2 regions of the Streptosporangium sp. NPDC049376 genome follow, and region 2 is predicted to be linked to the other one. Evidence: riboswitches for the same ligand, from Rfam matches in the RefSeq annotation. Region 2 holds a riboswitch; the other holds the start of a gene.
The links. Region 2 has a riboswitch for glycine ahead of gcvT (glycine cleavage system aminomethyltransferase GcvT). Riboswitches for the same ligand answer to the same signal wherever they lie in the genome.

Region 1: another riboswitch for glycine. It lies ahead of gcvP (aminomethyl-transferring glycine dehydrogenase); the one in region 2 lies ahead of gcvT (glycine cleavage system aminomethyltransferase GcvT).

Annotation. Positions count from the first base shown of each region.
Region 1 covers NZ_JBITMT010000006.1:132,702-136,096, forward strand. Annotated here, with positions in the region: gene gcvP (aminomethyl-transferring glycine dehydrogenase) at 1-1,425, opposite strand, end outside; glycine riboswitch at 1,585-1,676, opposite strand; gene ACIBVQ_RS18680 (MerR family transcriptional regulator) at 1,691-2,311, opposite strand; gene ACIBVQ_RS18685 (bifunctional nuclease family protein) at 2,456-2,926, opposite strand; gene ACIBVQ_RS18690 (MerR family transcriptional regulator) at 3,006-3,395, opposite strand, start outside.
Region 2 covers NZ_JBITMT010000002.1:129,103-132,497, forward strand. Annotated here, with positions in the region: gene ACIBVQ_RS06040 (alpha/beta fold hydrolase) at 1-228, opposite strand, end outside; gene ACIBVQ_RS06045 (TetR/AcrR family transcriptional regulator) at 225-830, opposite strand; gene ACIBVQ_RS06050 (hypothetical protein) at 942-1,694, opposite strand; glycine riboswitch at 1,834-1,932, shown strand; glycine riboswitch at 1,935-2,019, shown strand; gene gcvT (glycine cleavage system aminomethyltransferase GcvT) at 2,061-3,149, shown strand; gene gcvH (glycine cleavage system protein GcvH) at 3,146-3,395, shown strand, end outside.

The DNA.
Region 1 (3,395 bases), on a different contig from region 2:
GCTGTGGAAGACCGGGTGGGTCAGGTAGTCGCCGGTGCGCGCCAGCCCCTCGGGCAGCGCGTCGTGCGCCGCGGCGTCCAGGTCGGTCAGTACGGCGCCGCTGACCTCGAAGGCGGCCAGGACCTGCTCCAGGTGGAGCTGCTCGGTCCGCTCGTCGCAGGTGACACCGACGTGGTCGGCGTCGACCAGGCGCAGGTTGACGCCGTTGTCGCGGGCCGCGGCCACGATCCGGGCGGCGCGGCCGGGCACCCGGGCGAGCACGGTGTCGAAGAAGGCGTCGTGGACGACCTCGACGCCTCCGTGGCGCAGGCCCGCGGCCAGCACGACGGCGTGCCGGTGGACGCGCCTGGCGATCCTGCGAAGGCCCTCGGGGCCGTGGTAGACGGCGTACATGCCCGCGATGACCGCGAGCAGCACCTGCGCGGTGCAGATGTTGCTGGTCGCCTTCTCCCTGCGGATGTGCTGCTCACGGGTCTGCAGCGCCAGGCGGTAGGCGGGGCGGCCGTCGGCGTCCTGGGAGACGCCGACCAGACGGCCGGGCATCTGCCGCTGCAGGCCGTCGCGGACGGCCATGTAGGCGGCGTGCGGGCCGCCGAAGCCCAGCGGGACGCCGAAGCGCTGCGAGGAGCCGATCGCGATGTCGGCGCCGAGCTCGCCGGGGGCGGCCAGCAGGGTCAGGGCCAGCAGGTCGGCGGCGGCCACCACCTGGGCGCCGCGCGCGTGGGCGGCCTCGGCGACGGCACGGAAGTCCCTGATCTCACCGTCGGCCCCGGGGTACTGCACGAGCACGCCGAAACAGTCGGGAAGGGCCTCGGTGAAGTCGCTCTCGACCAGCTCGATGCCGAGCGGCTCGGCCCTGGTGCGCAGCACGGCCTTGGTCTGCGGCAACGAGCCGGCGTCGACGACGAACACGTTCGAGGAGCCGCGCACCGCCCTGCGGGCCAGCGTCATCGCCTCGGCGGCGGCGGTGGCCTCGTCCAGCAGGGAGGCGCCCGCCACGTCGAGACCGGTCAGGTCGGAGACGACCGTCTGGAAGTTGAGCAGGGCCTCAAGGCGCCCCTGGGAGATCTCGGGCTGGTAGGGCGTGTAGGCGGTGTACCAGCCGGGGTTCTCCAGGAGGTTGCGGCGGATGACCGCCGGGGTGATCGTGTCGTGGTAGCCCAGGCCGATCATCGAGGTGAGCACGGTGTTGCGCCCGGCGAGGGCGCGCAGCTCGGCGATGGCCTCCGTCTCGCTCGCGGCGGGCGGGAGGTTGAGCCTGTCCTTCGCCCTGATGGCCTCGGGGACGGCCACCGCGACCAGGTCGGCGGTCGAGGCGAATCCGACCGCCTCGAGCATGCGGGTCTGGTCGGCGTCCGCGGGCCCGATGTGACGGGTGGCGAACGGCGGGGGGGTCAGCTCGCTGAGCGGTGACAGGTCGGTCATGGGAAGCCTCCCGAGACGTTGGAGACCGGCGCTGGGCGCGGGCGTATGCCGGATCTCCCCCTCTGTCATCGCGACCTGAGAGTTTCACCTTCCGGTGCGTGGAAGGCTTTCCCCGTCGGTGAGACGCGCCTGGCGGGCGTGCCTGCTTTCCAGAGTCGCCTCGCCCACGCGGTACCGGGTGCCTGAGAGATTCCGGGGAGGTTGCTCCTTCGGCGCCCCGATCATGCCGGGGTCTCTCCCGCGCAGAGTCAGCAGCGAGACAACCTTACCCGGTGCGGCGAGCCCGGCGACGACGGGCCAGCTCATCCGCGTGGTGATCGCCTAAAGGGCTCTGGCCGGACTCCGCGCGCTCTCCGGGCAGGTCGGCCAGGGAGCCCTCCACCTCCTGCCAGACGCGGCCGAGGGCTATGCCGAAGACACCCTGCCCTCCCTGGAGCAGGTCGATGACCTCGTCGGGTGAGGTGCACTCGTACACGCTCACCCCGTCACTCATGAGGGTGATCTGGGCCAGGTCGTTGACGCCGCGGTCGCGCAGGTGCTGGACGGCGATGCGGATCTGCTGGAGGGACACACCCGTGTCGAGCAGCCGTTTGACGACCTTGAGCACCAGGATGTCGCGGAAGCCGTACAGGCGCTGGGAACCCGAACCGTGAGCGGCCCTGACCGTGGGCTCGACCAGACCGGTGCGCGCCCAGTAGTCCAGCTGCCGATAGGTGATGTCGGCCGCGGCACAGGCGGTGGGACCGCGGTATCCGATGTCGGCGGGCAGTTTCACCGGCTGCCCGTCGAACAGCAGGCCCTCTTCGCCCGCACGCTGACGTGCCTCCCCGCGCCGTTCCGGGTCATCCTGGTCGGCGTTTCTACCCTCGCCGCTGCTGACCGCCACGCGGACCTCCGGCTTTCTCTCATCCCGCGGCCTGATCTGGGGGTTTGCGCACAGCCGCGGGTTTCACTTGCACCGTAGGACTGGGGCCAAGATCAGTCAACGACCCTCCCCGGCGCGTCGTGAAGCGTAAATGCACCGAAATACCTACCCCGCGCGACCGAAGTCCTCGGGCGTGATCGTGTCAAGGAACTCCCTGAACTTCTCCACCTCGTCCTCCTGGTCGTCGGGAATGATCACCCCCGCCTCCCTGACGATGTCCTCACTGGCGAAGATACGGGCTCCCGTACGCAACGCCAGGGCTATGGAGTCCGAAGGACGGGCGCTCACCTCGACCCCGTTGGAGAACACGAGATCGGCGAAGAAGATCCCATCACGGAGTGCGACGATGTTCACGGTGCTCAGCCGGACGCCGAGCGCGTCGAGCACGTCGCGGAAGAGGTCATGGGTGAGTGGCCGGGGTGGCGGCTCTTCGGCCTGGGCCATCGCGATCGCCGTCGCCTCGGTCATGCCGATCCAGATCGGCAGGTACCGCTCCCCATGTGCCTCCTTCAGCAGGACAATAGGCTGGTTTGAGGGCATCTCAACCCGAACGCCCACGACCTCCATCTGCAACACGGGCTGCTCCGTCTTCGCTGGATTATGACCGGTTTGTTCAACGTAACACTCGTGAGGGGACGAGTGCCTGGTCAGGTTCTCACCGGCCCAAGCCCCCACGCACGGCGGAACGCAGGAGCGAGGCGTGCAATTCCAGCAGAAGACCAGAAATCTCCTTGGCGGTCTCGTCGGCCCGGTCGATGGCCCCCGGGCCTCGGCGGCGAAGCAACGGTGCGATGGCCTGTTCGACGAGGGTGGCCTCCCGCTCGGCCGCGGCCTTGACGACCCGCAGGTGGCGTGCCCTGAGCCCGAAGGCGGCCAGTGCCCCCACGCTGCGGGCCACGGCCAGCGCCTCGGCGTCGTAGTGGCGGGCGACCGCGGCGAGCAGGCCGAAGTCCTCAAGCTCGGTGAGGGTCTCCTCGTCGAGCTCGGCGGCGGCGAGCAGTTCCTTGCGGGTGAGACGAACCTCCGGCGGCGCCTCGCCGGGAAG
Region 2 (3,395 bases):
TTCCACCCGCTGAGGCGCCGCCGGGTCGTCCAGCGGGCTGTTGGACAGGCCGCGCGGGTCGTAGGTGACGACCGTGCGGTCGGCGGCCAGGTCGTCGACGATCTCCTCGAAGGAGGCGGCGCCGCCGGTGCCGCCGGGGATCAGCAGCAGGAGCGGCCCGCGCCCCCGCACCTCGTAGTACAGCTCGGCGCCGTCCACACGCAGGCGTCCGGTGGTCATCTCGGTCATGTCCTCTTTCCTTCACCGTGTGGTTCGTGATCGGCGGGCCAGCGCTCCAGGAGGGTGTGCAGGGCGTCGAGGCAGCGTGACCACGACTCCTCGGCCGGGCGCGAGTGCGCGAACCCGCCCGCCGCCTCAAGGCTGATGAAGCCGTGCAGCATGCTGCGCAGCAGCCGTACCGCGTCGGTCAGGTCGGGCTCCCCGAGGGCGTAGGCGCGCAACATGCCGTAGGTCAGCTCGATCGCGCGCCGCGGCCCGCGCGCCGCGGCCAGGAGCTCGGGGTCGATCTCCGTGGGGATCTGCGTCGCCATGTAGCGGCCCGGGTGTTCGCGGGCGTAGTCCCGGTAGGCGGTCGCGTACGCGACCAGCGCGTCCCTGCCCGCCAGCCCCGCGGTGGCCTCCGCGATGCGGACGCTCTTCTCGTCGGCCGCCAGCAGGGCGATCCGGCCGCGCAGGTCCTCAAGGCCGCGAACGTGCGCGTAGAGGCTGGCGTCCTTCACCCCGAGCCGTCGTGCCACCGCCGACATGGTCAGCCGGTCGAACCCGACCTCGTCGGCCAGTTCGGCACCGGCGAGCGTCACCCGATCCGTCGTCAACCCGGCCCGCGCCATACGCGCCCCTCTCTCCTAGATTCCCTAGACTGTAACTAATCCCATTAATTTCTGTCTAATGAGATTAGTTTCACCGGGCGCGCGACAGTACGGCACGGCGGTTCACCGAGGTCAGCGGCGTGGCCGCAGGCGGGAGGAGGGCAGGTCGTGACGGCCGGAGACGAACTCCTGGAAGGCGATCTTGACCTTGATGGCCGGGCGACGCCAGCGCTCCTCACGGCGCTGCGCCCTGGCCAGCTTCCAGGGCCTCGGCCTTCGGGAGCCCGGGGCGAAGAACCAGTGGGCCCAGGGGGAGCCGGGCCGGGCCAGCCGCAGCGCCCCGACGATCAGCAGCAGCGGGACGAACAGACCGACCATGCCCGTCCAGATCTTCCCCTTCAGCAGGGTGACCACGGCGAGCATGAGATTGAGCACGAGGAAGCCGACCGCCAGCCACGTCCCCTGCGGCGTGCCGTCCGGCCGCTCCCAGCCCAGCGGGCGCAGGCCGAGCAGGAGCAGACCGGTGACGGCGATCGCGATGAACACCGCGTCGACCGACGTGCGGCCCTCCTCCTCCCAGTAGACGTCGTGCAGGTGCAGGATCAGCGCGAACTCGTCCAGGATGAGGGCGGCGCCCACCCCGAAGACGGCCGCGGTCAGGGCGTACCACCCCTGGGACACGCCGGAGACGAGCAGGCCGGAGACCCCGCCGAGCATCGTCAGCACCACGCCGAACACCACATGGTGGATGTGCATGTCGCCGACGCTGACGTTGCCGAACCAGCCGATCTTGGCGCGGATGAGCCGGACGTTGATGCGGGTGAAGACGAAGGCGACGATCAGCGCGACGAAGAAACAGAAGAGCGGTAGCCGTCCTGTTTCCACGATTCGATGTTGGAACAAATCCCCCACTGCACCTTCAGGTTATGCGAGAGCCGTCATGATCACGCCTAACCGGACACTCTGTCCCGACCCGGGGATTTCGCTCGGCCCTCGCCTACGGTTAGGCTGGCCGGGACACCGACGAGCCCGCGCGGGAGAGCGTCCTGACATCCAGGCCAGGACCCCTGAAGGAGCAAGCCCTCCCCGCAAACCTCTCAAGGCAAAGGACCGCGTGGGTAGGTGCCTCTGGAAAGCAGGCCGTACGGCCTCGCCGAAGGTGAAAGTCCGGCAAAAATCGGGCGAAGCTCTCAGGCATCCATGACAGAGGGGGAGGATGCTTCTCATCCGACCCCTGTCTGAGGTGCGAACATGTCCCGACCCACGCCGCTGCGCGGTGTTCACGAGGCCCTCGGCGCGACGCTGACCGACTTCGCGGGCTGGCTGATGCCGCTGCGCTACGGAAGCGAGTCCGCCGAGCACAACGCGGTCCGCCAGGCGGCCGGCCTGTTCGACCTCTCCCACATGGGAGAGATCTTCGTGACGGGCCCGCAGGCAGGCGAGGCCCTCGACTACGCGCTCGTCGGTCACATCTCCGCCCTTGAGCCGGGACGCGCCCGCTACACGATGATCGTCGATCCCCAGGGCGGCGTACTCGACGACCTGATCGTCTACCGCCTGGCCGACCAGGAGTTCATGGTCGTCGCCAACGCCTCCAACTACCCCCGGGTCGCCGCCGAGCTGACCGAGCGCGCCGGGGCCTTCGAGGCCGCGGTCGAGGACCGCTCCGAGCAGTACGCGCTGGTCGCGGTACAGGGGCCGCGCTCCCGCGAGATCCTGGGCGGGCTCACCGACGCCGACCTCGACGGCCTGAAGTACTACGCGGGCCTTCCCGCGACCGTCGCCGGGCTCTCCGCCCTCGTCGCCCGCACCGGCTACACCGGCGAGGACGGCTTCGAGCTGTTCGTCGCCGCCGACGACGCCGAGCCGCTGTGGGCCGCGCTCACCAAGGCGGGCGAGCCGTACGGCCTGCTGCCCGCCGGGCTTTCGGCGCGTGACACCCTCCGTCTTGAGGCGGGGATGCCGCTGTACGGCAACGAGCTCTCCGCTGATCTCACCCCGTTCGACGCGGGGCTCGGCCGTGTGGTGAGGTTTGACAAACCAGGCGACTTCGTCGGCAGGGCCGCCCTTGAGCCGCTCAAGGACGTCCCCCCGGCCCGCCGCCTGGTGGGACTGATCGCGACCGGCCGCAGGGTGCCCCGCCACGGGTATCCGGTGGTCTCCGGCGACGGCGTCGTCGTCGGAGAGGTGACCAGCGGAGCGCCTTCCCAGACCCTGGGCAGGCCGATCGCCATGGCCTACGTGGACAACGGAACGTCCGCTGGACTGGCCGTGGACATCCGGGGCAGTCACGAGCCGGTCGAGGTCGTTGAGCTGCCTTTCTACAGGAGGAAAAAGTGAGTGACATTCCCGAGGAGCTGCACTACACCAAGGAGCACGAGTGGATCTCGGGCATAGACGACGGCCTGACCCTGACCGTCGGCATCACCGCCTACGCCGCCAACGCCCTCGGTGACGTGGTCTTCGTCCAGTTGCCCGAGGCCGGTTCCTCGCTCACCGCAGGTGAGGCGGTCGGCGAGGTCGAGTCGACCAAGTCGGTGAGCGACATCTTCGCGCCGGTCGGCGGTGAGGTCGTCGAGGTCAACG